DNA from 3 places in the Pseudoalteromonas sp. MQS005 genome. Region 2 is predicted to be linked to each of the others. Evidence: predicted binding sites of a transcription regulator. Region 2 holds the regulator's gene; each other region holds the start of a gene.
The links. Region 2 encodes LexA, which represses DNA repair genes until DNA is damaged. Its sites were predicted from a motif close to TACTGTATNNNNATACAGTA; they were not measured.
Positions count from the first base shown of each region.

Region 1: a site for LexA is predicted at 3,476-3,495, ahead of umuD (translesion error-prone DNA polymerase V autoproteolytic subunit). Genes of this name have one in related genera too.
Region 3: a site for LexA is predicted at 1,340-1,359, ahead of A9479_RS16075 (LexA family transcriptional regulator). Genes of this name have one in related genera too.

Region 1 is NZ_LYRQ01000021.1:24,376-32,414, reverse strand. It holds gene A9479_RS09295 (ParM/StbA family protein) at 1-806, opposite strand, end outside; gene mobI (conjugative transfer protein MobI(A/C)) at 1,288-1,713, shown strand; gene umuC (translesion error-prone DNA polymerase V subunit UmuC) at 1,724-2,992, opposite strand; gene umuD (translesion error-prone DNA polymerase V autoproteolytic subunit) at 3,000-3,449, opposite strand; gene A9479_RS09275 (3'-5' exonuclease) at 4,105-5,010, shown strand; gene A9479_RS09270 (transposase) at 5,371-6,762, shown strand; gene A9479_RS09265 (hypothetical protein) at 6,792-7,082, shown strand; gene A9479_RS09260 (WYL domain-containing protein) at 7,400-8,039, shown strand, end outside.
Region 2 is NZ_LYRQ01000010.1:69,182-77,220, forward strand. It holds gene A9479_RS05430 (cytochrome c oxidase assembly protein) at 1-202, opposite strand, end outside; gene ctaD (cytochrome c oxidase subunit I) at 202-1,794, opposite strand; gene coxB (cytochrome c oxidase subunit II) at 1,794-2,936, opposite strand; gene lexA (transcriptional repressor LexA) at 3,430-4,047, opposite strand; gene A9479_RS05450 (PaaI family thioesterase) at 4,246-4,689, shown strand; gene A9479_RS05455 (hypothetical protein) at 4,719-5,099, opposite strand; gene A9479_RS05460 (endonuclease) at 5,352-6,005, shown strand; gene hmpA (NO-inducible flavohemoprotein) at 6,045-7,226, opposite strand; gene norR (nitric oxide reductase transcriptional regulator NorR) at 7,392-8,039, shown strand, end outside.
Region 3 is NZ_LYRQ01000053.1:20,227-28,265, reverse strand. It holds gene A9479_RS16085 (DUF4942 domain-containing protein) at 1-634, opposite strand, end outside; gene A9479_RS16080 (hypothetical protein) at 835-1,152, opposite strand; gene A9479_RS16075 (LexA family transcriptional regulator) at 1,375-1,800, shown strand; gene A9479_RS16070 (Y-family DNA polymerase) at 1,802-3,082, shown strand; gene A9479_RS16065 (hypothetical protein) at 3,243-3,710, shown strand; gene A9479_RS16060 (type III restriction-modification system endonuclease) at 4,015-6,933, opposite strand; gene A9479_RS16055 (site-specific DNA-methyltransferase) at 6,933-8,039, opposite strand, start outside.

The DNA.
Region 1 (8,039 bases), on a different contig from region 2:
CGCATGGCTGTAAGAGCAACAGGCGCTACCTTTTTCATGGCAGCATTTAGATAAGGTGAAATATCGACTTTTTCTCCAAACAGCAGAACCTGCAAGTCGCCGGTTCTCATGGCTTTTTCAAGTCGATCCATACCTACTTTGGCACCGTGATCTTCCGAAATCAGCTTATCAATGGTTTCCAGTAGCACGGACATTGCCTGAAGACTGGTTCCTGATGAGCTGTAGCGAATTTCTCCGGCCTCAAGGGCAACCCAGTCAACAGAAAAAAAGCCAGGGTCTATAACGACGACGCGACCTTCTTCAATCAAGCCCAAATCTCCACCTGTTTGAACCAGATCCATATAGGCACCGGCAGGCTGCGGCAGCACTTTGACATCATGAACTGTGATGCTGCGCTTAGGCGTCACTTGATGGACACCTTTTAAACGCTGCACAAGGTCAGACTTACGTTGTGGTTCATGAAACTGGGAAACCGGTAATCCAGTGACAACCAAATCGATGGATTCTGTTTCAGCCATTAACAAGGCGGCATGAAAAAGCGCCTTATAGGTTTTTGTGGTGGGATACTCCGGGTGAAGCTCTCGTTCCCAGCCTTGAAGGCGTCCAGCAGGCACACCAGCGGCCCAACGCTCATTATCGACAGATACATACAAACAAGTGTCATCATCGCCCCCTCCGATACGCTCTGGCATACGATCCGCAGGACCGGCACCCGCAGGCAGAATAATGGTTTTCGGTTCACTGCCTGATTGGCCAATTGCCAGCTTCAGGTTCGAGTAACCGATATCTACGCCTAGTACAAACATACTTATCTCCTGTGCACTCAAAGTGCTCTAACGGTTTTCAATCAACCGCACTGGTCACGCTTGGGCTTTTCCAAGTGCTCTGGCGGTTCACTCAAATGTCATTATCAGGATTCGGTGCACTGGCGGTGGGCAGAAAGGTGACAAATCCTTTCATCTATCTGCCTATTGCATTTTCGCAAAAGTATGAGAATAAGCACTGTTTGGCGGCTGATGACATAAGCAAAAAATCGAGACGCCAAACATAGTTTGCATTCTGGTCTTGATTCGCCAAACGGTTTGTCGCTTCGCGGCGATTCGTCTTTTCAGGCTTTTTTATGTGAAATCGGGCTGTATCCCTTGTCAGGTATGGGATTGCGCGAGTTGATTTATATCGAGACGCCAAACAGTGATTGTGACGGCAGTTTTACGTTTGGCGTTTCGATCCAAAAGCCAAACGGATAGTAGTTTTGGCTTTTGGGTTTAATTAGATGGGGAAATTGCTTTGGTAGAAATCGTCAATGAACAATGGAAATCAGAAGTATCAAATTTATTGCAGCAAGAAACGGACAGGCTAAAAGCGCTGGCAAGAGCTGAAGTTGATGACTTTTGGGTTACCCATTACAAGGTTCGTGAGAATGAGCCCTTTAAAGACTGGGGGCTGCTTGGTGTCCGTATCAGAGACTTTAAGTATGGCTTTGGCATTGAGTGGTACTTAAACCGCTTTCACGGTCAGCGAGGCAAGCGTGTGGTCTTTAGTAAAGCACTGCGTGTTTCAAAGACGAAGATGAGATACTCATTTTTGGATTGCAAAGGTTGCGCCAAAGAATGGGAGCTAGCGCTGGCTATGGAGAAAGAAAGTTTACTAAGTGATATTCGCCGTCAGGTTTATAAAATCAATATGCTGCGTCGCAGTGTGAATGCCTATTGAGTCAACTGCGCTACTTCACTCGTGGTAACTGGTCCCAGCGTGTTGTATAAGCGGGAGACAAATGCTCTCGCTTCATCGACCAATCTTTCTTCGTACCTTGTCCAGCAAAGAAAACCTTTCCGGCACCGCTTTGATTAATGGTGTCCAATACAGACATTAACTGCTGGCTATTAGAGCGGGTCGATACGTCATCGAATAGTCCTGGTTGAAACATGCCTGGATCGTAAAAGTCAGACAGCATGACGCCCGCTTTGGCATAGCGAAATCCATCCTTCCAAATCCGCTTGAGTAAGTGATTGGCCAGCTCAATAAAATCCCGCGTATCGCAACTGGGGAGCAGCAACTCACCCGATGCAGAGTTGCTGTACTGCGGCTCGTTGTCCTTAAAGGGGCTGGTACGTATGAACACGGTCATCACTTTGGCTTGCTGCTGTTCTTTGCGTAGCTTCTCAGTGGCGCGGGTTGCGTATTCACATACGGCCTCACGTAACAATTCAAATTGCGTTACTTTTGCGCCAAATGAACGGCTACAGACGATTTGCTTCTTAGTTGGCGGGATCTCTTCAAGTTCAATGCACGACTCACCATTGAGCTCTCTGACGGTTCTCTCTAAAACCACCGAGAACTGGTCTCTGATGGCTCTAGGAGAGGCATTGGCTAGGTCTAAGGCTGTGGTGATACCTAACGCATTTAAACGCTTAGAAAGTCGTCTACCAACGCCCCAAACATCATCAACCGGAACTAATGCGAGCAACCGACGTTGCCGATCTGGATTGGTCAGGTCTACAACCCCTTGAGTAGCGGGATATTTCTTAGCGGCATGGTTAGCCAGCTTGGCGAGTGTTTTAGTCGGTGCAATGCCTACACAGACGCTGATCCCAATCCAGTGACCTATGCGCTCTCGCACTTGTTGTCCGAACTCGACAAGAGATATGGCTGACTCTATACCGGTTAAATCCAAAAACGCTTCGTCAATGGAGTAAACCTCTACTCGTGGTGCCATCTCTTCCAAAGTGCGCATCACTCGACTGCTCAAATCCGCATACAGCGCATAGTTGGATGAAAAAGCCAAAATGCCATGACGCTGCATTTCAGCTTTGATCTGAAAAACGGGTACACCCATTTTAATACCGAGTGACTTGGCTTCACGCGAGCGTGCTACCACGCAGCCGTCATTGTTTGACAGCACCACAACCGGCGTATCTTTTAAATCAGGACGAAACAGCTTCTCACAACTGGCGTAAAAATTGTTGCAGTCCACCAAGGCAAATACAGGCATAGGATAGTCACGACTTACGGCGCATGTTTCGCACCACACTGATGACCACACCAAATATCTCTAACTCTGTCCCTTCAGGAATATGAATGGGCTCATACGCCAGGTTTCTTGGGAGCAGCTTGACGCACGGCCTCAGCTGAAGCTCCTTTACCGTGAACTCACCATGGATGCCAGCGATGACAATGTCACCGTGTTCGGCTTGGACAGAGCGATCAACCACCAAAATATCATCTGGGTGAATCCCAGCATCAATCATTGAATCACCTTCAACACGTACAAAGAACGTTGCAGCCGGTCGCTTGATGCAAAGCTCGTTAAGGTCGAGCGTTTGCTCAACATAATCCTGCGCTGGTGAGGGAAAACCAGCAGAAACACGTTCCATGAACAATGGAATACGAAGGCGCTTGGCTTTGATGAAGGCAAGTGCGCCGCTACGGCCTATCAGTGAGACACTCATGACGAACCTCGAAAAATCATAATTAATACTGTTTGTTTATACAGTATCTAATGCTATGCTGATTTCTACAAGTAAAATTGTAGGTAAAACTGGTGTTGTTCGAGTAAGACGTTGTGTCGTGGGCGATTTCTTTTTTGTGTTGAAAAGCTTGATGTGGGGGGATGCTCGCCCTAGTCAAAGCCTGCAAGGCTTGGACATTACTGCTTCTGCCTACTGCTCTTGTTTCTGTTACTGATCCTGTTACTGCTACTGGTTAACGCATGGGTCAAGTAACCGTCAAACAAGGCTTGTTGAACCCTTTGCAAAGGGTTTACAAACAGTTAGTAAAATTCTGCTTCGTATTGAATTTACTGGTTTAAAGCGAAGTCAGGAGCATCATTAAAATGCTCAGTCGAACGCAGTTAAAGCCTTGTTCAACCGTTTCAAAAGGGGTTGGCTAAGCCATACGTAAAGGGTATCGGTAAGGGTTACCAAAAGGGTTTAGCTAAGGCTTTCTGAAAGACTTAGCCAAAGCCTTCATACATGGGTTCACCCAGTAGAAAGATTAAAAAAACGCTTAGGTATCCAAGGTGCATTTTGTACAAATGCGTTTATAAACGAACAGGGCACAATGAAATAACCCAAAGCGAACAATAGAAGTGAAGAGGAACCATCAATGACAAGAGCCCCTGCACCATTTCCGCTAGAGCGCCTCGCGGATATCCCAGAAAGACCAGAAGATTTTAGATTGCTGGAGCGTATTCCATTAACGCGTGAGCCGCAGTCCTGGCCACTTGAACTTTCTCCTATGGTCGGTGATGAACAGCCAATGGTGCTGCTCGATACAGAGACAACCGGACTGTCTGCCGATGATGAGTCCATTATTGAGCTTGGTATGGTTAAGGTGCTTTACAGCCCCTCTGCTCAGCGGATTGTGTCGATTGTTGATGTGATCAGCTTGTATGAAGATCCCGGCAAGCCAATCCCCGAGCTGATTACCGAGTTAACCGGTATTACCGATGATATGGTGCAAGGCCAGCGCATTGATGATGCACTGGTTGCGAGTTGGTTATCCGATGATCCGTTGGTGGTTGCGCACAATGCACAGTTTGATCGTCCTTTCTTTGAAATGCGGTTTGCTGCATTAGGCCATCTATCTTGGGCCTGTTCAGCCAGTGGCATAGATTGGAAGGCGCTGGGTTTTGAAAGTCGAAAGCTTGAGTACCTGCTGCTTCGCTTAGGTTGGTTTTATGAAGGACACCGAGCTGCGACCGATTGTTTGGCGATGGCCTGGTTGTTCCATTTGTTGCCCGAGTCCGTTGCAAACTTGTTGTCTGAAGCGGACAGGCGAACTGTGTTAGTTCGTGCGTTTGGTGCGCCGTTTGACGTAAAGGACTATTTAAAAGAGCGTGGTTACCGCTGGCATGACGGTGTTAAAGGTGCCAACAAACATTGGTGGCGCGAAATCAGCGAAGACGAGTTGCCGCAGGAACAAACTTACCTGGATGATTTGTATCATCGTGGCTCAGAACATGCCCACTATGACTACAAAGATGCCCGCAATCGATTTAAAGCTTTGTAGCTCTCTACAAGGTAAGCCTTGCATATTTGAAAACCTCTGGAAAATGGAAAGTGAACTTACGTTATACCCAAACTACTTGGTGTTGCAGCTAGGCGGCAAGTGAGCGAGTCCCCATGAGCATAGATCTTCTATGTGATTGGGGTGAGCGAATGCAGGTAACACCGCTGCGGCTGCAAGTAGGAAGGGTATATAACCAACAAGAGGAATCTTTCCATGTACCAAAACACCTACATTGAACATTATGCTTGCGCAATCTCGCCCTTTCAAGGGCGAGTCAAGCAAGAGGTAACTAGCTGCAAGGCAGCAACTTGCAAACGTCAAGAAGTATGATAAAATACTGTATATCCATACAGGTCATTGGTGGGGTACTCTTTGCTCACTGGTATCAAGCTCCGCGCTAACCCTACATCCAATCAAAAACTGGTATTAAGCCAGTGGATGGGCTGTGCGCGTAGCATTTGGAATGCCAAAGTGGATGAGGAAAGGTATTACCGCACTTTTGCAAGGAAGTATTACCCGATTGGTACTTACGCGCCGCTTGATCAAAAGACATCGCAGTTTAAATCGAAAGAACTATCTCCTTGGCTATACCAGTGTCCTAGCCAAATACTCCGCAATAGTGCTGTTAACTGGTATCAAACCTATCAAAAGTTCATGAAAGGCGCATGTGGACGGCCAAAGCGCAAGCCAAAAACCGACAAGGGAAGCATTTATCTTACCCGTGAAGTATTCCATTTCGACCGTTGTGAAGATGGTAATTTACGCCTGTTTATTGGCACTAAGACTAATAATATTGGTTATTTATCGTTTAAAGCGCATCGTAAGTTTGAGATCCCTAATTCGCTGTATGTGCGTAAAGAGCGCGGTCAATACACGGTGTCTTTCTGTTATGAGAATGGAAAGAATGAAGTTGAGCTATCGAGCAATGCTGAACACTTGGCGTTTCTGCAAGGCTCAACAAAAGAGTATCTGGAAGAAAGCGTTATCGGTGTAGACCGTGGTGTTGCCATCCCTGCTCATGCTGGCTCAATGACGTTCGACTTCTGTGACAATCAGAAAAAGAAGATGACCAAAGTTGATCGCTACATTAAGCGACTACAACGCAAGTTGGCGCGTCAAACTAAAGGCTCAAACCGCAGGAACAAAACTAAGCACCGTATTGCTACGCATCACGCTAAAAAGGCGAACATACGTAATGACTTTGCGCATAAAACAAGTCGTTCATTAGTCGATAGTCAAGCTAAGGTTATTGTGTTCGAGGCGCTAAGTACCTCACGCATGACGCGCAAGCCAAAGGCAAAACAAAACGAGCAAGGCCGATATGTGTCAAATAAAGCCAAACAAAAGGCAGGGCTAAACAAGTCTATTCTGAACGTTGGTTGGCACATCATAGAAACCTACACCAAATACAAGGCTTACCAAGCGGGTAAAGCCGTATTCAAAATCCCTGCTCCGTATACCAGTCAGGAGTGCGCTCAGTGCGATCACACTCACCCCGACAACCGAAAATCACAAGAACTCTTTGTGTGCGGCAATTGTGGCAATACTGACAATGCAGACAACAACGCATCATTGGTCATTAAGAAACGGGCAATTAATCTAATATTAGACACTGGAACGGTGTTGTCTGACGATGGAGTTCTAAGAACTCAGTCAGATAGTGGACGTGGAGGCAATCGTAAGACTAGCCGAGCCAAAAGCTCGACTAGCGGTGTCCAACGAAGCGTCAAAAAAGAAAAGCTAGCGGCTTAGGCGGTTATCTTGGAAGCTCGCTGCTTTAGCTGCGAGTAGTTCACTACTGGGGCGAAATCTTCGTCTCTGCCCGCATCATTGAATTTGGCATCACGTTCGAGCGCTTTCTTAAAGATCCATGGAAGCATTTGATGTCCTGTGGCCAAGAGTCTGCCCCAGACGCGATCGCTGAAGGGATGCTGCCATTGCTACCAGCCCAGGCAGAAGTTGCCAGGCGTGTTCGAGAGAGTGAGCAACGAGTCCTGATGTCTACAGAGTCGGACAAAGGGGTATCTCATCGCGGTAACATCGTGGTGCCACTGGTTCGGGTAGCGCATTGATAGCGGCTATCAGCAATGGCATGAAACAGTGTCTTCACTCCCATACCTGAGCAGCAATTGCAATCCAGATCAAAAAGTTGCCGCTTAGTCTTCCCTACAAAATAATTTGTGATAGGATGACACCTAATAAAATTAATTAGGTTGAAGCCTATTCAGTGTTTTATGGCCATCTGTCCAGCTTCAACCGGTAGAGATTGATTAGTCATTGCGGATAAAGAGCAGCATTGAGTGACACTATTCAATGTGATTACGCGATGTCGGTCCGTACTTTATAAACAGAGTTTTAAGAATCTGGTTGAATTGGATAAACAAGACGCATGACAAATGATGGTCTGAAACAAACGGTAGTGGCGAAGCCAGATAGGCTTTCGCAGATAGCGCAGTTGCCACAAGCAACCAGGGATCGCATTGCCCACATCGATTTCACCTTATTGTTTAAGGGAGAGGCGGTACGGGCGGATTTAGTCGATCGCTTCAGCATAGCCGCTGCACAAGCAACGAAAGACTTCACCCTATACCGAGAGCTTGCGCCAAGCAACATTGAGTATGACCAAAAGCTCAAATTGCATAAGCGTGGTGAAGCTTTTGAGCCCTTGTTCGACTATGACGTTGTGAGAACGCTGGCGACCATTAGCCAAGGGTACGGTGATGGCTTCACTGGAAAGGTAAAACCACCTCTGGCTTGTGAAGCGCCTTATCACCTAAATAAGCCGAGTTTATCGATAGTGGCGAAAGTCACCGAGGCCATACACAAAGGCAAAGCCTTGAGTATCACCTATGTGTCGTTATCGAGTGGTGAAACAACGCGTGAAATTGTGCCGCATACGCTGGTGGATAATGGCCTGCGTTGGCATGTTCGTGGTTTTGACCGCAAGCATGGTGAGTTCCGTGACTTTGTACTGACCCGCATTAAAGCAGCGTTTGTGCTTGAAGATTCCACTTTGTCGCCCTCTGTTA
Region 2 (8,039 bases):
TTTGCGCATGCGTAGTGAAACTAACGCTGACTTCTCTATTTTCAGTGACCAAGGTACTTTGCTGTGCCTGCTCTAACGAGGGCTTACCATTAAGCCCCGTTATATCGCAAAACACGTCATACAAAGGGACCATGGCAAATGCAAATGCAAACATTGCAATGCAAATCACCACCAGCTTTTTTAATAACGGCAAGTGAGTCATTATTTAATGTCCGGCGGCGTTGAGAACGTATGATAAGGCGCAGGTGAATCAACTTCCCATTCAAGCCCCTCAGCTCCATCCCAAACTTTTGCAGGCACTTTGTCGCCCCCTTTTGCACATTTATACACAACCACCACAAATAATAATTGCGATAAACCAAAGGCAAACCCACCTATACTAATAATGGCGTTAAAATCAGCAAACTGTAGCGCATAATCTGGAATACGGCGTGGCATACCGGCTAACCCAACAAAATGCATTGGGAAAAACAGCACATTTACACTTATTAACGACAACCAAAAATGCCATTTTGCTAAGGTAATATTGAACATGTTTCCGGTCCATTTTGGCAGCCAATAATAAGCCCCCGCCATAATAGAAAACACCGCGCCCGTTACGAGCACATAATGAAAGTGTGCAACCACAAAATAGGTATCATGATATTGGAAATCGGCAGGTGTAATCGCTAGCATCAACCCCGAAAAACCACCTAAAGTAAACAACACAATAAATGCGATACTAAACAGCATTGGCACTTCAAAGCTAATAGACCCGCGCCACATAGTCGCCACCCAGTTAAATACTTTTACACCGGTAGGTACCGATATCAACATAGTCGCGTACATAAAAAACAACTCACCCGCCACGGGCATACCTGTGGTAAACATATGATGCGCCCACACAATAAAACTCAACAAAGCAATCGAAGAGGTGGCATAAACCATAGAGGCATAACCAAATAGTTTTTTACGTGAAAAGGTGGGAACAATCGTAGAAATAATGCCAAAGGCAGGCAAAATCATAATATAAACTTCAGGGTGACCAAAAAACCAAAAAATATGTTGGAACATCACCGGATCGCCACCACCAGCGGCATCAAAGAAACTGGTCGCGAAGTATTTATCGGTGAGCACCATAGTAACTGCACCAGCAAGTACCGGCATAACTGCAATAAGTAAAAACGCCGTGATCAACCATGTCCACACAAATAACGGCAGCTTCATCCACGTCATACCCGGAGCACGCATATTTACTATGGTGACCACCACATTAATGGCCCCCATAATCGAACTAATACCCATAATATGCACAGCAAATACAAACATTGCTGTGTTGTCGTTACTATAAGTGGTGGAAAGCGGCGCGTAAAAGGTCCAACCAAATGCAGGGCCACCACCGGGCATAAATAATGAAGCTAATAGGATTAAAAACGCAAACGGTAAAATCCAAAAGCTCCAGTTATTCATTCTCGGTAAGGCCATATCTGGCGCACCAATCATTAGCGGGATCATCCAGTTTGCCAAGCCGGTAAAGGCTGGCATAACCGCACCAAACACCATTATTAAACCATGCACTGTGGTCATTTGATTAAAAAAGTGAGGATCAACCAGTTGTAGGCCCGGCTGAAATAACTCAGCTCGAATAACCATCGCCATTGCCCCACCAATTAAAAACATGGTGAGTGAAAAAATTAAATATAAGCTACCTATATCTTTATGGTTGGTTGTAAATAACCAGCGCTTAAAGCCTGTGGCAGGTTGATGGGCATGATGAGCCTCATTGGTATTAGGTTGTTCTGCAATGCTACTCATTATTTAGCCTCCCCATCAGCATCCAGTGCCGCTTGTATCTCGCTCGGTTGAATTACATCACCAGTGTCATTACCCCACGCGTTGCGTTTATAGGTAATAACAGCTGCTATTTGCTTGATTGATAATTGCTTTGCGAAAGACTGCATAGCCGTACCTGGTTTACCGTGGAGCAAAATATCTATATGCCCTTTGATATCACCTATGACTATTGGGCTGCCTTTAAGGGCCGGGAAAACACCCGGTAAGCCTAAGCCAGTTGGTTGATGGCACGCCGCGCAGCTCGCCATATAAACCTGCTCACCAAGCGCCATCAGCTCCTCTTTTGGTACAACTTGGTCTAATAACGCAGCGTCTGCCTCAGCTGCTTTTTGTTTGGCTTGTTTAGCCTCTGCTAACCACGTTTTGAAGTCTTCTTCTGTTTTAGCTTCTACTACAACAGGCATAAAACCATGATCTTTACCGCAAAGCTCTGCACACTGCCCACGGTAAGTACCGACCTCATTAATATTGGTCCATGTTTCGTTAATAAACCCAGGGTTTGCATCTTTTTTAACGGCAAAGTCAGGCACCCACCATGAGTGAATAACATCATCTGAAGTCATTAAAAAGCGTACTTTTTGATTAATAGGTAGTACCAGTGGTTTATCGACCTCGAGTAAATAATTCGGGTTTTTATCAGCAAGGTTGGTTATTTCATTTTGAGGGGTAGCTAGCATGGAATAAAACTCAACGTCCTCCCCCATATACTCGTAATGCCACTTCCACTGTGAGCCTGTAATTTTAATGGTGAGATCAGCTTTGCTGGCATCCTCCATGGCAATTAAGGTTTTAGTCGCAGGAATGGCCATAACAATTAATATGACAAAAGGGATCGCAGTCCACAGTATTTCTACTTTGGTGCTTTCATGGAATTGGGCAGGGACAGCCCCTTTAGATTTGCGATGATGAATGAGTGCCCAAAACATAATGGCAAACACGATCACCCCAATCACACAACATATTAAAAAAATAGTCATGTGCAGTTGGTATACATTATTACTTATATCGGTTACGCCTTTACGCATATTATATTGGCTATTAGCAAGCACATTCTGCGAAAAAACAAACAATATAAGCCACAAGGAAGAACTCAGCTTACCCATGTGACGGCTCCTTTGATGCTATTGCTGACGCAAAGCGAAGAGGCATACGGCTTAAACGCCTATTCGTTATTTTTATTTTTTATAAGGGTGCTGGATTTAGTAAATGTGTGTTCTCAAAACGACTAAGCTGTGAGTTATTTTTATTCCAGCTCTTTAATAACTAGTTAAAAAATAAACAATAAGCAAGGTGAGTATGAAAAATAAACAAGGTGTATTTTTTAAAATGCGCAGCTAAAAAAATAGCAACTAGTCAGGCAATTAATCTAAGAGTCAGGTTTAGTAAGGGGTGTATTGAAATTACAGGATAGAAATATAAAAAATTGTTAACTTAAAAAAGCAGAGTAAATTTGTTAATTTATAAAGTATTTAGTGATTTTATTTATGATAGGAGAAGCACTTAACAACATATAGTCATACATTTGATAAGTTAGACATTGTGCTGCTAACAAACCCAGCGCCTAATCACTATTAAGCGCTAAATTATGCTTTAATACTACATCCAGTCAGCGTTACGAATAACACCTACCGCTAAGCCTTCAATATTGAACGACTCATTTTCTAAATCGACTTCAATAGCTGAAAATTCATCATTTTCAGCATGTAAGAGTACTTTTCTGCCCGCTTTTTCTAAACGCTTCACGGTTACATCGTCGTCAACACGGGCAACAATAACTTGTCCATTTTCGGCAACTTGGGTTTTATGCACAGCAAGTAAATCACCATCCATAATACCAATGTCTTTCATACTCATACCGTTAACACGCAATAAAAAATCGGCCGCAGGTTTAAACATTAAAGGGTCAATTTTACAGTGGCTTTCTACATGCTGTTGCGCCAATATTGGCTCACCGGCAGCAACCCTGCCAATTAAAGGCAAGCCCAACTGCTCTGGCTCCTCTTCTTCAACAAGCTGAATGCCCCGACTCGCGCCTGGCTTCATTTTAATAACACCTTTTTTGGCCAGTGCTTTTAAGTGTTCTTCTGCAGCATTCGCACTTTTAAAACCCAGTGTTTGTGCAATTTCGGCACGTGTAGGAGGCATACCAGTGTCTTTAATAAACACTTTAATGAGTTCGAGTATTTGCGCTTGGCGTTTCGTTAATGGTCGCATACAACTGGTTTTCCATACAGTACAATTAACTGTGAGTATATACAGTTATTTAAAAATCGCAAATATAAATTAATGCCTTATATGCCGTTATCATCAAACAGTAACCTACTTTAAAAGCAGGGTGATAAATGTAATTATTAGCAACGCATTATCATATTAATAAATTTTAATTCTCAATTACTTATCCAAGGAGCTAGCATGAGTATTTGGCATCAACCGATTACATTAGAGTTTTGTAAGCAATTAGATCAAGGTATTACAGGCCAAGGGACACTCATGAAAACCATGGGAATAGAGATCAGTGAAATTGGTGATGACTACTTAGTGGCAACTATGCCGGCAATTCCAGAGCATCATAACCCTATGGGTATCGTTCATGGTGGTGCAAATGTGGTGCTTGCTGAAACAGTAGCAAGTTATGCCGCTAATTTTGTAGTTGATTTCAATCGGTTTTATTGTGTTGGCCAAGAGATCAGTGCAAGTCATTTAAAGGCATCACGCAATGGCACATTAACGGCCACAGCGAGAGCTTATCATATCGGCAAACGCAGCTCGGTTTGGGATATTAAAATAACCAATAGCCGCAATGAGCTTTGCTGCGTATCACGGATGACCGCAGCCGTAGTTGAGCGAAAAGGCTAGTAAGTCAATTAACCAAGGTTGAAGTTAAATTACTTTTCGAGAGGGTAAATAGTAATTTCTACGCCTGCACCAATTGCAGATATACGTAACAAGGTATCTGCATGTAAGGCTTGGTTAAAGCATTTTGGCGAAGTGCCAGACTCAAACCCAATATCGAAAGTTCTGCGTGAACAACTCAACCATTGCTTTAATGCATTGCGTGAACACGACTCGATTAACTCACACAAGTGATTAATCGCTTTATCTGGCGTGGTTATTTCACCTGCAACCTCAATGCGAGCAAGTTGACGGTATTCGTCTTTATCATAATGTAAAATAGTTGCGACCTTTTTTAAATCAGCAACTAATACGCTAATATCTTGCTTTGACTCAAGCTCTAGATCTACATTTAAAAATTGAATTTCCGACATTATCTCGTTTTTACCCTCTATTAATTTCATTGCAAACTTTAACGCAGTTTTACCGTTATACCAAATCAACAACGCAGGAATCACCTCATTAACGCATTTTTAGCGTTAGCCTCTGAATATTGCCCACTATTTACTCCTCAAAAACGCCCTCTACAAAATACGCAAATTAAAATTAAAGCATGCCGGTGGCAGTTTACTTTTTTATTCTAGGCCTTAAACTAGGCGCTCCTGTAGTTCACGTATGTGATGGATATGATTCGGTTTATTTTAGCTTTGTTGGCTTGCTGTGCTTGTTTTTCAGCAATGGGCGAACAATTTACGCGGTTTTCGAGTGCCAAAAAGCACTTAATTAATACCCTTCCCGAAAACGCTAAAAGTATTTATTGTGGTTGCGATATAAAAAAACAAGGCAAAAAGTTAGTACCCGATCCTACCCATTGTGGCTACGTGCCTCGCAACACACTAACCCGCTCAGGCAAAGTAAATCAACGTGCATTGCGAATTGAATGGGAACATATTGTCCCTGCATGGGAATTTGGTCACCAGTTACAATGTTGGCAAGATGGTGGGCGTAAAAACTGCCGCAAAGTTAGCGCTAAGTTTCGCATGATGGAAGCCGATATAAACAATTTAGCCCCTGCAATTGGTGAAATTAACGCCGATCGCTCAAACTACCGCTTTGGCATGTTAGCCCAAAACGCGACGCAATATGGTCGCTGTGAGGTTAAAGTTAATTTTAAACAACGTGTTGTTGAACCGCCTGTTCATGCACGTAAACGCATTGCCGATGCGTACTCTTACATGCAAAAAACGTATGGTTTAAAAATTTCAGCTAAACAACAAAAGCTATTTAATGCTTGGCAACAACAAGCTTATGCTGCTAACACAAATAGTAAAAAGCTGTAAGTTTAAATTAAAAGCGTGTAACACACGCTTTTAATTAACCTATAACGCTTGGTGTGGTCCAAATATTTCGTAGTGAATGTTTGAGCTTTGCACACCTAAATCAAGTAACTGGCCTTTTACGTAAGCCATAAATGATGCTGGTCCACACAAATAAAATGCCCCTTCGCTAATAGGTAATGATGCCTCAAGCACCGTTAAATCCATTAGCCCAGTGAAATCACACTCCTCGCCACCTTGATTAAACCAAGTAAATGTTTTTAGCTGTGGATGCATTGCCGTTTGCTGCGCTAAATACCCTTTAAATGAAAATTCGCGGCTGTTTTCACACGCGTGCAAATAACTAATCGCTTGATTTTTATCACCACTAAGTAGCGTTTGCAGCATCGCCATCATCGGGGTTTGGCCAACGCCTGCTGAAATAAGTACCACTGGAGTTGCCTCATTTTTTAAAATGAAGTCTCCCGCTGGCGGGTATAACTCTACTCGTGCGCCTTGCTCTAGTGAGTGTAAATAATTAGACACCACGCCAGGCTTTGGTTGGCACTCTTTTTTAACGCTAATACGATAGTTTTTAGCATTGCTCTTTTGCGAAATAGAATACTGGCGGATCTCTTCATATTCTGCGCCCTCAGGCTTAACTTTAATGCCAATGTACTGTCCTGGCTTGTAGGTAATAACTGCTTTACCATCCACAGGTGTCAGCGTAAAACTAGTTACGAATTCAGATTCAACATGTTTATCAGTAATTTCAAACTGGCGCGTGCCTGCCCAGCCACCATGGTTGTTTTTACTGTGCGCATACAATGCCGCTTCTTCGGTAATACAAATATCAGCAAGTACACCGTAGGCCTCGCGCCACGCATATTCAACATCGGCAGTAAACTGCTCAGGAATAAGCTCTTTTAACGTACCGATTAAATGTGCGCCCACAATAGGATAATGCTCAGGTAAAATATTTAGGCTGGTATGCTTATGATTAATTCGCGCTAGCGCCTCTTTTAACACGGCTAAATTATCAATATTTTGCGCGTACGCAGCCAACGCATTAAATAATGCAAATTGCTGACGACCCGTTTCCTGATTAGTCATATTAAAAATATGTTTAAGCTCGGGATTATGACTAAACATGCGCTTGTAAAAATGATCGGTTACGACCGTACCTGCCTCTGCAAGCAATGGCACCGTGCTTTTAACTATTTGTATGGTTTTATCGGATAACATGTTTATTTCCTATGTAATAACTAACTGCTTGCATTTAGCATTACACAGAGTGTGCCAACTAATTAAACCTATAATATTCAAAAGGTTAAATTAACTCGCTTTACAAGATGGGTCTTTATGACCTACTATAAAACCTGTAAAAATACACTAACAGGTCATTTTGACATGAACCAACAATTCAACCTGACGCAAGTTGCATTAGAACTTGCGCAAAGTACGTTACATGCTCACAGTTTTGAGCAACTTTTAGCCACGGTTGAACGTGTTATTCCCAGCGATGCCAGTGCATTATTAATTCGCCAAGGTGAGCAATTAAAACCCTTAGCCATTAAAGGGCTTATGCCCGATAGCCTAGGACGACGTTTTGATATTGCGGAGCATCCTCGCCTTAAAGCCATCTGCAGTAGTCGTTTGGCTCTGCAATTTGCACATGACTGTCCACTACCTGATCCATACGACGGGCTACTACTGGCTAAAACCGGTGATATTCCAGTGCATGCCTGCTTAGGGTTACCCCTTTATGATAAAAACGCACTACTTGGCATTCTGACCTTTGATAGCCTTAACGCCAATGCGTTTTACGGTATTACCACTGATACACTCAACACCTTACAAACCTTGTGCAGTGCGCACTTTAAAACAGCCCTAGAGCTTGCCCATTACAAACAACATGCGCAGCACTCTAGTGAATTAGTACAAGCGTTAAACCGTGAAGCGCTCAAACGTGATGGTGGTGAAATTATTGGCCAAAGCTCTGCAATACAAACGCTTAAAAATGAGATAAAACTGGTTGCGGCATCAAACTTTAGTGTC
Region 3 (8,039 bases), on a different contig from region 2:
CTTCATTAAAAATATTAAAATTCTGTGCGAACCATAAAGAAAATGGATCTACTTTTGGGGTGGCCCCGCGATAGTAGGTATCACGGCAGTAGCAAAGGTCAATCCGTACAACATGAACTTTAGCACGCGCTTTGCGCTCGGCATTTAAGTAATCATACGAGCCCAACACAGTGTAACTCGCATCCCGAGCTTTTATGGCGCTTTGTATATCGTCATTTTTTTCCCAACGCTCAGGCAGCACCAAATAAATATAACGGGCGTTAGCCTCTTCTATAATTCTCCGGGCAAAGTATGCAAATTCAGAATAGGGAGGGTTGCAAAAAACTAGATCACATCGCTTATCAATTATCGTCTGCTCTTTAAAGTCAGTGCCAACTACAAATATATCGGAATCCAAAGCACTAAGTAATGGTAATGACTTTTCAATAGCGTATTTCTTTCCCTCGGTGAGGTGTTTTAGCGCTTTCCCATTACCTGCACCAATGTCCAATACGCTTGGTGACTTTGTGCTGCGAAATATGACCTCTAAATCAGCTTTAATTACTTCTAACTGCTCATTGGTGGTGGGATAGAACTCAAAATCTTGTGAAAACTGTTTAATTGTCTGTATTAAAGCACCGGTATGATGACCCATATTTTACTCTAGTATTCTTATGTTTTAGATAAGAGAACGATACAGGTAGTTTTAAAACGGGATGTTTTGGGGAAATTAATAAGGAGCTTGGCCGCGCCTGCGAAGACAAAAAATGCGACCAAGCAGAAAGTCAGTTTAGAATGTGTTAATTAAAAATATAGTAAAAACGATTAATAAGGTTAATTTTATTAGGAATAATTTTAACCGGTTAATATAGCGATCTCATCCACCAGCGACGAGCTAATTTTTCTGTCTGAAGCGCTAAGCAACTTTAGTTTACCCACATTAAGAATATCAGCAACTTGATGGCTTGACTCCCAGTGCACAAAATCCGGCTCTTTTTCAAAGCGAACCGTCTTAATTTCATTATTTACAGCTCTTGCTATATTGTCTGCGACAGCTTCAACTAACATTTTCACATTAACTTCGTCTACAACCGAATCATAATATGAAATGAGTACATTACGATAAAACACGGCCATATCACCGTCATTCGAGATTAACTTATAAAGTTCCACTATTAAAAACTCCGTAATAATTGGTGCTTCAAAGGTATAGTAAAGACAAATACGCGCAGGAATTTAAAATAAATAATAGTTTTTTAATAATAATTCACCTAACACGCTCTCTATAATGGATATTACATATCAGCAAGTAATAAGCTTTATTCATTTAACTTGCACAAGTAAAAGCTGACGCCTAAAATACTGTACATGTATACAGTATATAGTAAGTGCACAATGAAACCTATCCAAACAGCACCATCCTCAACCATCCTTGAACTAGGTGAGTTCAGTGTTGCAGCGGGCTTCCCAAACCCCTGTGAAGATTATTTGAGTGAGAGGATCAGCTTAGATTCTTTACTGATAAAGCGACCAAACAGTACTTTTTTATTCAAAGTTGCTGGCAATAGTATGTCCCCCGATATAACCGATGGTTCAATTATTGTCGTTGATCGCTCTATATCAGCCAAATCAGGTCGTATAGTTCTAGCCACTCTAGATAATGAGTTTGTTGTAAAAGAGCTGCAACTAAAAGGCAATAAAGCAATATTCATTAGTAGGAATAAAGCGTTTCCGTCAATTGAAGTGCAAACTGATGAAGATAATAATTGGGATACCCATTGTATATGGGGCGTTGTCACAGGCGTAGTTAAGGTATTTTGATATGTGGGTTCTATGTGACATTAACGCAGCTTACGTTTCGTTCTGCGCCCTATTCAACCCTCAATACAACATGGATCGTGTACCATTGGGTGTATTGAGCTCAAACCAAGGTAATGTAATCGCTCGCAACCAAGCCATTAAGGATCTAAATGTAAAAATGGGCGATGCCGCCTTTAATGTTTGTGAAATAGTAAAACATAACAACGGGCATTTATGGGGATCAAACTTTAACTTATTTGGTGATATGAGCGATAGATTTCATACAGAGCTAGAAATGTTTTTATTTGACACCATTCGATACTCAGTGGATGAGAGTTTTGGAAAAGTAGATGTGAAGCATACACAAAACCTAAAAAAGTTAGGTCACACAATTCAAAGCGCCCTTCATCGAAATGTGGGCCTAACCGTTGGTCTTGGTATGGCCAGCACAAAAACCTTAGCAAAGCTTGGTAGCCATTGCGCCAAACAACAACAGTGGAAAGCTCACACCGGGGGAGTTGTTGTATTAGATACACAACATAAAGTTGACTGGGCTTTAAAGCACTGCCCTGTTGGTGATATTTGGGGTGTGGGCTCTCGCACCGAGACAAAACTCAAAGCTATGGGCGTTGTTACTGGGTTAGATTTAAAAAAATTAGATGTAAGTATTATAAAACAACAATTCAGCGTCGTGCTCGCCAGGACAGTACAAGAATTAAATGGGATTAATGCTGTTGAATTGAAAGATATACAATCAAACAGAGATAGAATATGTGTATCTCAAAGTATGGGTAAAGCCGTTACATGTGAAAATGAAATGATGGAGGCAGTAGCAACCCACACAACACGCGCAGCCAATAAACTTCGCCGTTTTGAAAGCTTCACATCAGCAATAACAATTTTTATCGGCACAAATAGCTTTGATAAGAGCCAGGCTCAATACCATAAATCACAACTAATTAGACTCCCCTTCCCTTGCGCGGATACATTAACGCTGGTGGCCTACGCTACCTACGCCCTTAAATCTATATTTAAGGCTGGATATAAGTACAAAAAAGTAGGGGTAATTTTAGAGCAACTCTCAAAAAGTGATACTGAACAGCAATTGGAACTACTGAGTGATGTAGGCCCATTAAAAGTAGATAAGCGAACTGCTGTGCTAGATGAGATTAATAAAAAATTTGGGCAGTCAACTATACATACTGCTACTGAAGGTTTTAATCATGATTGGCGACCAAAAGATAACTTAGCACCGCCCAGTTACACCACCAAGTTGAGCGACTTACCTACAGCAAAAGCGTAGAAACTAGGGCCAAAGCTAAAAAATTAGATTTAAGATATATCCGCACTGAAGAAAATAGTATTGCTCTTTAAACTTAACTTTCATTGATTACTTAATTAGCAGTACACTTACACAACTTAATAAATAAAACTTCAGCACTGTGGATTATAAGGATTATTCAATGAAAGCCATCATAATACTAATAATTGCTTTTTTGCCCTTTTCAAGCTTCCCAAATAACTCAATAGCAGACCAAATATGTAATGCATATAAAAATACAGATGACCGTAGCAAATGCTTTGATGAGCTTAAAGAGGAACCAAGGTACCTTTCTTTTAAATTCGGTGTTTCTGCATGCCCTAATAAAAAGCACTGGGAAGAGCTAATAGACGAATTGGATAGCGGTATCAAACCAAAAGAAAGAGGTATTGATAAACACTGCTTCTCTCTTAGAGAAGGTAATATTATTTATGGATTTTTAAATAAATCTTATTATAAAGGCAGAGAATTGGCGCAAGTCAAAGCTAGTGATGGAACATTATTGTGGTTAGAGTCTGCGGCGATAAAAGATGTCACAATTGATCACATAAAAAAACCTGAGCCTTGGCATACTGTTTTAAGAAACCAAGATGGTAAAGTAATAAATTAGAAAAGCTAATATTAATAATTTATACAAAGGAGAAAGCATGAAAAGCTGGATAAAAGTTATAGTGGTGACACTCATAATGAATATATGCGCAAAGGGCTGTTTGGCCAATCAATTAACTACAATATTCAGCCAGTCTCAATGACCGTTCCTCGCTCTTTTGAGGCATTCGCCTCAACACGTTTTTGGACAAAAATAAGTTAGGTTTATTACTCTAACTTTTAAGTATGTGTTTTGTTTGTATGACTAAATATGCAAAAAATTGAACTAAGGCGAGAGCATGTTTTGCCCTCGCTTTCTATACAAACTAGCTAGAAGCAGCTTGCTTAATTAAGTCATAAATCAAATCATCAGCAAATTGTGTTTTGAAATCGACCTTGACCTCTTTACTGATCTGGTCAAAAAGAACTTTAGCATGTTCGATTTTTCGCTCTTCCTCTTTGCGAAGACTATCCTTTCCATCAACATTTTTCGTCTCAATGATGAAGTTCAGGAAATCACCTTTACTCGTTTTAACGACATACGCAAAGTCGGGAGAATATGAGTAACCACCAGATACAGGGATCTTAATTGAGTTCTTCGGAATCTTAGTAAAGACCGATACAGATTCAATCTCGCCATCCGTAATATTCAGTTTCTCAAGTTCAGAATCATAAAACACATCTTCAAACAGGTATGTATCTAGAGGCGTAAGAGAGTCGTCATTATAAACTCCTAAATCACTTGCCATAACTTCGGTTCGAGGTTCACCTTGCTCATCAGTAAACTTAGTTGGATGCATACTGTTCGATATAATGTTGTAGCCAAGACCAAACTTATTGAATGAATTATTCAACAAGAATTTACTGAATCCTGATTTAACTTTTCTGATTGTTTGAATATTCAAATAATCAGTAATATCTATCGTGCTTTGAACACTTACAAATGCTTTATGAAGCGTAGATAACTTGATAAACGCTTCTTGTGATAGACGGTTCAAAAACTCTTTGTAAGTCATTGTAGAGAACTTGGTGAAGTCATCATCATTACCAAACTTTGACTTAAACATAGCGGTATCGTTATGAATATAGACCGTCTCAATACGTGTCTGAACACCAGTTTTCTTGAACTTATCTGACTCTTCAATCAGATATTTTTTTAATAGTTCAAGGAAGTCGTCCTCGCTTGCAATTTTATATTCTAAAATCGCTTTTTGGTTAATCATCTCCCAGAGTGATTTTAGTTCATCAAACTTACCAACACGCATTTTCGATGTTTTCTTCGCCCCACTATCAACTTTAATCTTGTTAGGCTTAACGCCTGTAGGAAACGCATTAGGGTATTGAGCTTTTAGTTTTGAGTAAGCATCAGAACCAAGTAAATTTTCATTTTCATCAATGATCCCTTTACCCAACAGATCAGACATAATTTTAAATGCAGATAAATCAGGGTATTCGGCAGTAATTTTATCTTTGATTTCTTGGGTTAACTTGCTTGGAACAGTTTCTTTGAATGAAGAGTCATTCACTTCTTGAACGAGAGTGCTTACAAAGTCTTTTTCTGTAAAATCAACATAGTAATTAAGCATAAATGAACGGTCTTTAACACGACCCATATATTCATTTACTGGTAGACGAAGACCACGGCCAACTTCTTGAAGTTTTGATGTTGTGCTACCGCTTGAACGTAACTTAACGATCTGCATTACGTTAGGCGAATCCCAACCTTCACGAAGTGTCCACTTACTAAAGATAAAACGTCTTGGATTGTCTAATGAAAGAAGAAGTTCTTTATCATGAAGAATCTCATTGATTTCTTTCTCAATTTTTTCATCTTTATCACTATTATCTTTCGAGAAATAACCGCCATGAACAACAGACACATCTTTAATGGTCTTTTCTAGATATTCTCTGTAGAAAGCATCGGTTTCAACTTTTAAGCACTCTTTAGCTTCTGCGACAACCCATTCTTCAAACTTAGTTTTTAAGCTACCTGAAAGGTTGTTACCATCACGATAGCCTTCAATATCATCAATGAAGAAAAGCGATAACGGCTTTATTCTTGGGCGTTGAGTGAGCAACTCACGTTCAAGCTTGAAATGCTCCTTAATCGCTTTACGGATCATATTATCTTCAAGCGTGTCCGAGTATGAATAAGGATTTATAGACTTGCCGACTTTAAGCTCGATACCGTTACTCAGTACAACCATTTTTGTGTTAAGTGATTCAATGTACAGATCATGAATCTCGCTATGAGTCTTTGATAATGGCTCACCTTTCGTAAGTTTATAAACGGTTTTCGTTCCACTTTCGTTTAACTCAAATGTTGCTTCTTTTGCCGTTGATTTAGTGAGTTTAAGGTTTGCAAAGTCATCACCAACAACATCTTCAATAAAAGCGTTAATCCCTTTTACTAAATCATTGTTAAACGCATCAACAGCCGTTAAACGATAAACTAAATTCTCGTAGTCTTCGTTGAAAGTTGCACCAAAGCGAATAATGTATTGAGCATTAAGCTTACTGATGTTGTCCCATGTTTTTTTAGCTGTAGGGAACTTGTGAGGCTCATCAATTATAATAAAAGGTCTTACAGCACTGATAGCTTCAATCGGTGTATCGAATTTGTTATCTAACAACCCTGTGTCGTATGTCTCAGTCAATGATTTTGAGTTAATCATTCCAGAGTTGATAATCAAAACGTGAATCTGTTTTTTATTAAAATTATTTGCTTCAACAAAATCATGAACCGCTTGAGGCATAAAAGATTTAGTATTCTTCTTACTTGAACCTTTTTGACTTTCTACGACATAAGTTTTTAGTTCACGCTCATAATCATCACGGAAATGTTCTTTAAGTGCATCACTTTTCAGAAAGTTTACTGTTCCTGCTTTGATTGAAAGCGTAGGGACAATGACAATAAACTTATTGATACCAAATGCTTTATTGAGATCATACATGGATTTAGTATAGGTATAAGTCTTACCTGTGCCTGTTTCCATAGAAATATCAATAACGTTGCTTTTAGCGTTGTAATGCTCTCTTTTATGTTCGATTCCATTGAATTCTTGAACTGTTTTGATGTTCGCATAGTATTGAGGGTCGGTAATACTAAGAACAGGGTTTGCTCTAAGGCGAACGATAGGTTCGTCCGATTGTTGAGGCTCTGCTCCAACAAACATACTCATCAATGCGTCTACACCTGCTTTTTGGTGTGGCAGGTTCTTCTCAAATGTGAATCCCTTTGACATTAGTTTCTTCCTACCAGATCAATTTCTAATGACTTTTTATTAGCATAACTTTTTAGTGCTTCGTTTAGCTCCATTTGTTTCACGCTATCAAAGTTTTTACCAAAGAAAACAATCTTATTAGGTGAGAATTCCTTGTCTGTATCAAGTTTCGAAAGAAGAGCTTTCAAAGCATCACTAGAAAAATCAGAAGCAATCATATACAAACGATTATCACAAAGGTGAGCGGTATAGCTATCTAGCTCAATATCTTGAACAGGTGTGCTCAACTCACTACCATCATACAAACGCCAAGTAGTAAGAAGCGTATGGTATTGCTCATCGGTAAGCATCACATCATCAAACATTGTCATCGTCATTAAAGACAACTCTTTGTCATCATCTTCGACTCTGAAATCTTCTACAGTTTCGAAAACTTTGAATCCAAGATCACCGTGGAAATCGGGATTTTCCTTACGAATTTTATCAGCAGACAGTTTGATTCTAGCTTTAGTAATGTCGAAAATGGTTTTATAACCCGCTTTATAGCCTTCTTTTTTTATATCAGTAGGTTCAGGTAACTGAACACAGATAAAATTACGTTCCAGTGAATCTTCTAAATTTAAAGAGTAAATGCTATGAGCAGTTGTTCCTGAACCTGCAAAAAAATCTAGAAACACATCATTTTCTTTAGTTTCTATAGAACCTAATAATGTTTTAAGGAGATTCACTGGTTTCGGATACGAGAAATACCCTTTACTACCAAAGAGGTTTTCTACTTCTACACCACCATCACTTTTAGTAGAAAGGATTGAGCGCAATAAAAAGTTTTCTACTTCACTAAGAAATTTAATAGAACTTGGTTGGGTGTTTTCATCTTTAGCAAACCAAATATGACCGCAAACAAAACTGCCGTCATACCTTTCTTCGATATTAGTATAATGACCGTCTTTAATTAAAGCTGCCTTGTTAAATGTTTCTTGCTTCCAACGCCACCCACGATCAGGAACTTTTACAGGTCTTCCAGTTTTCGGATGTAATACGTCATATCTAGGACCAAACGTGTCAGCGTTCGGCCAACTCATATTAATCTTGCCCCATAACCGAAAATCTTTAGTTAGACTATTATA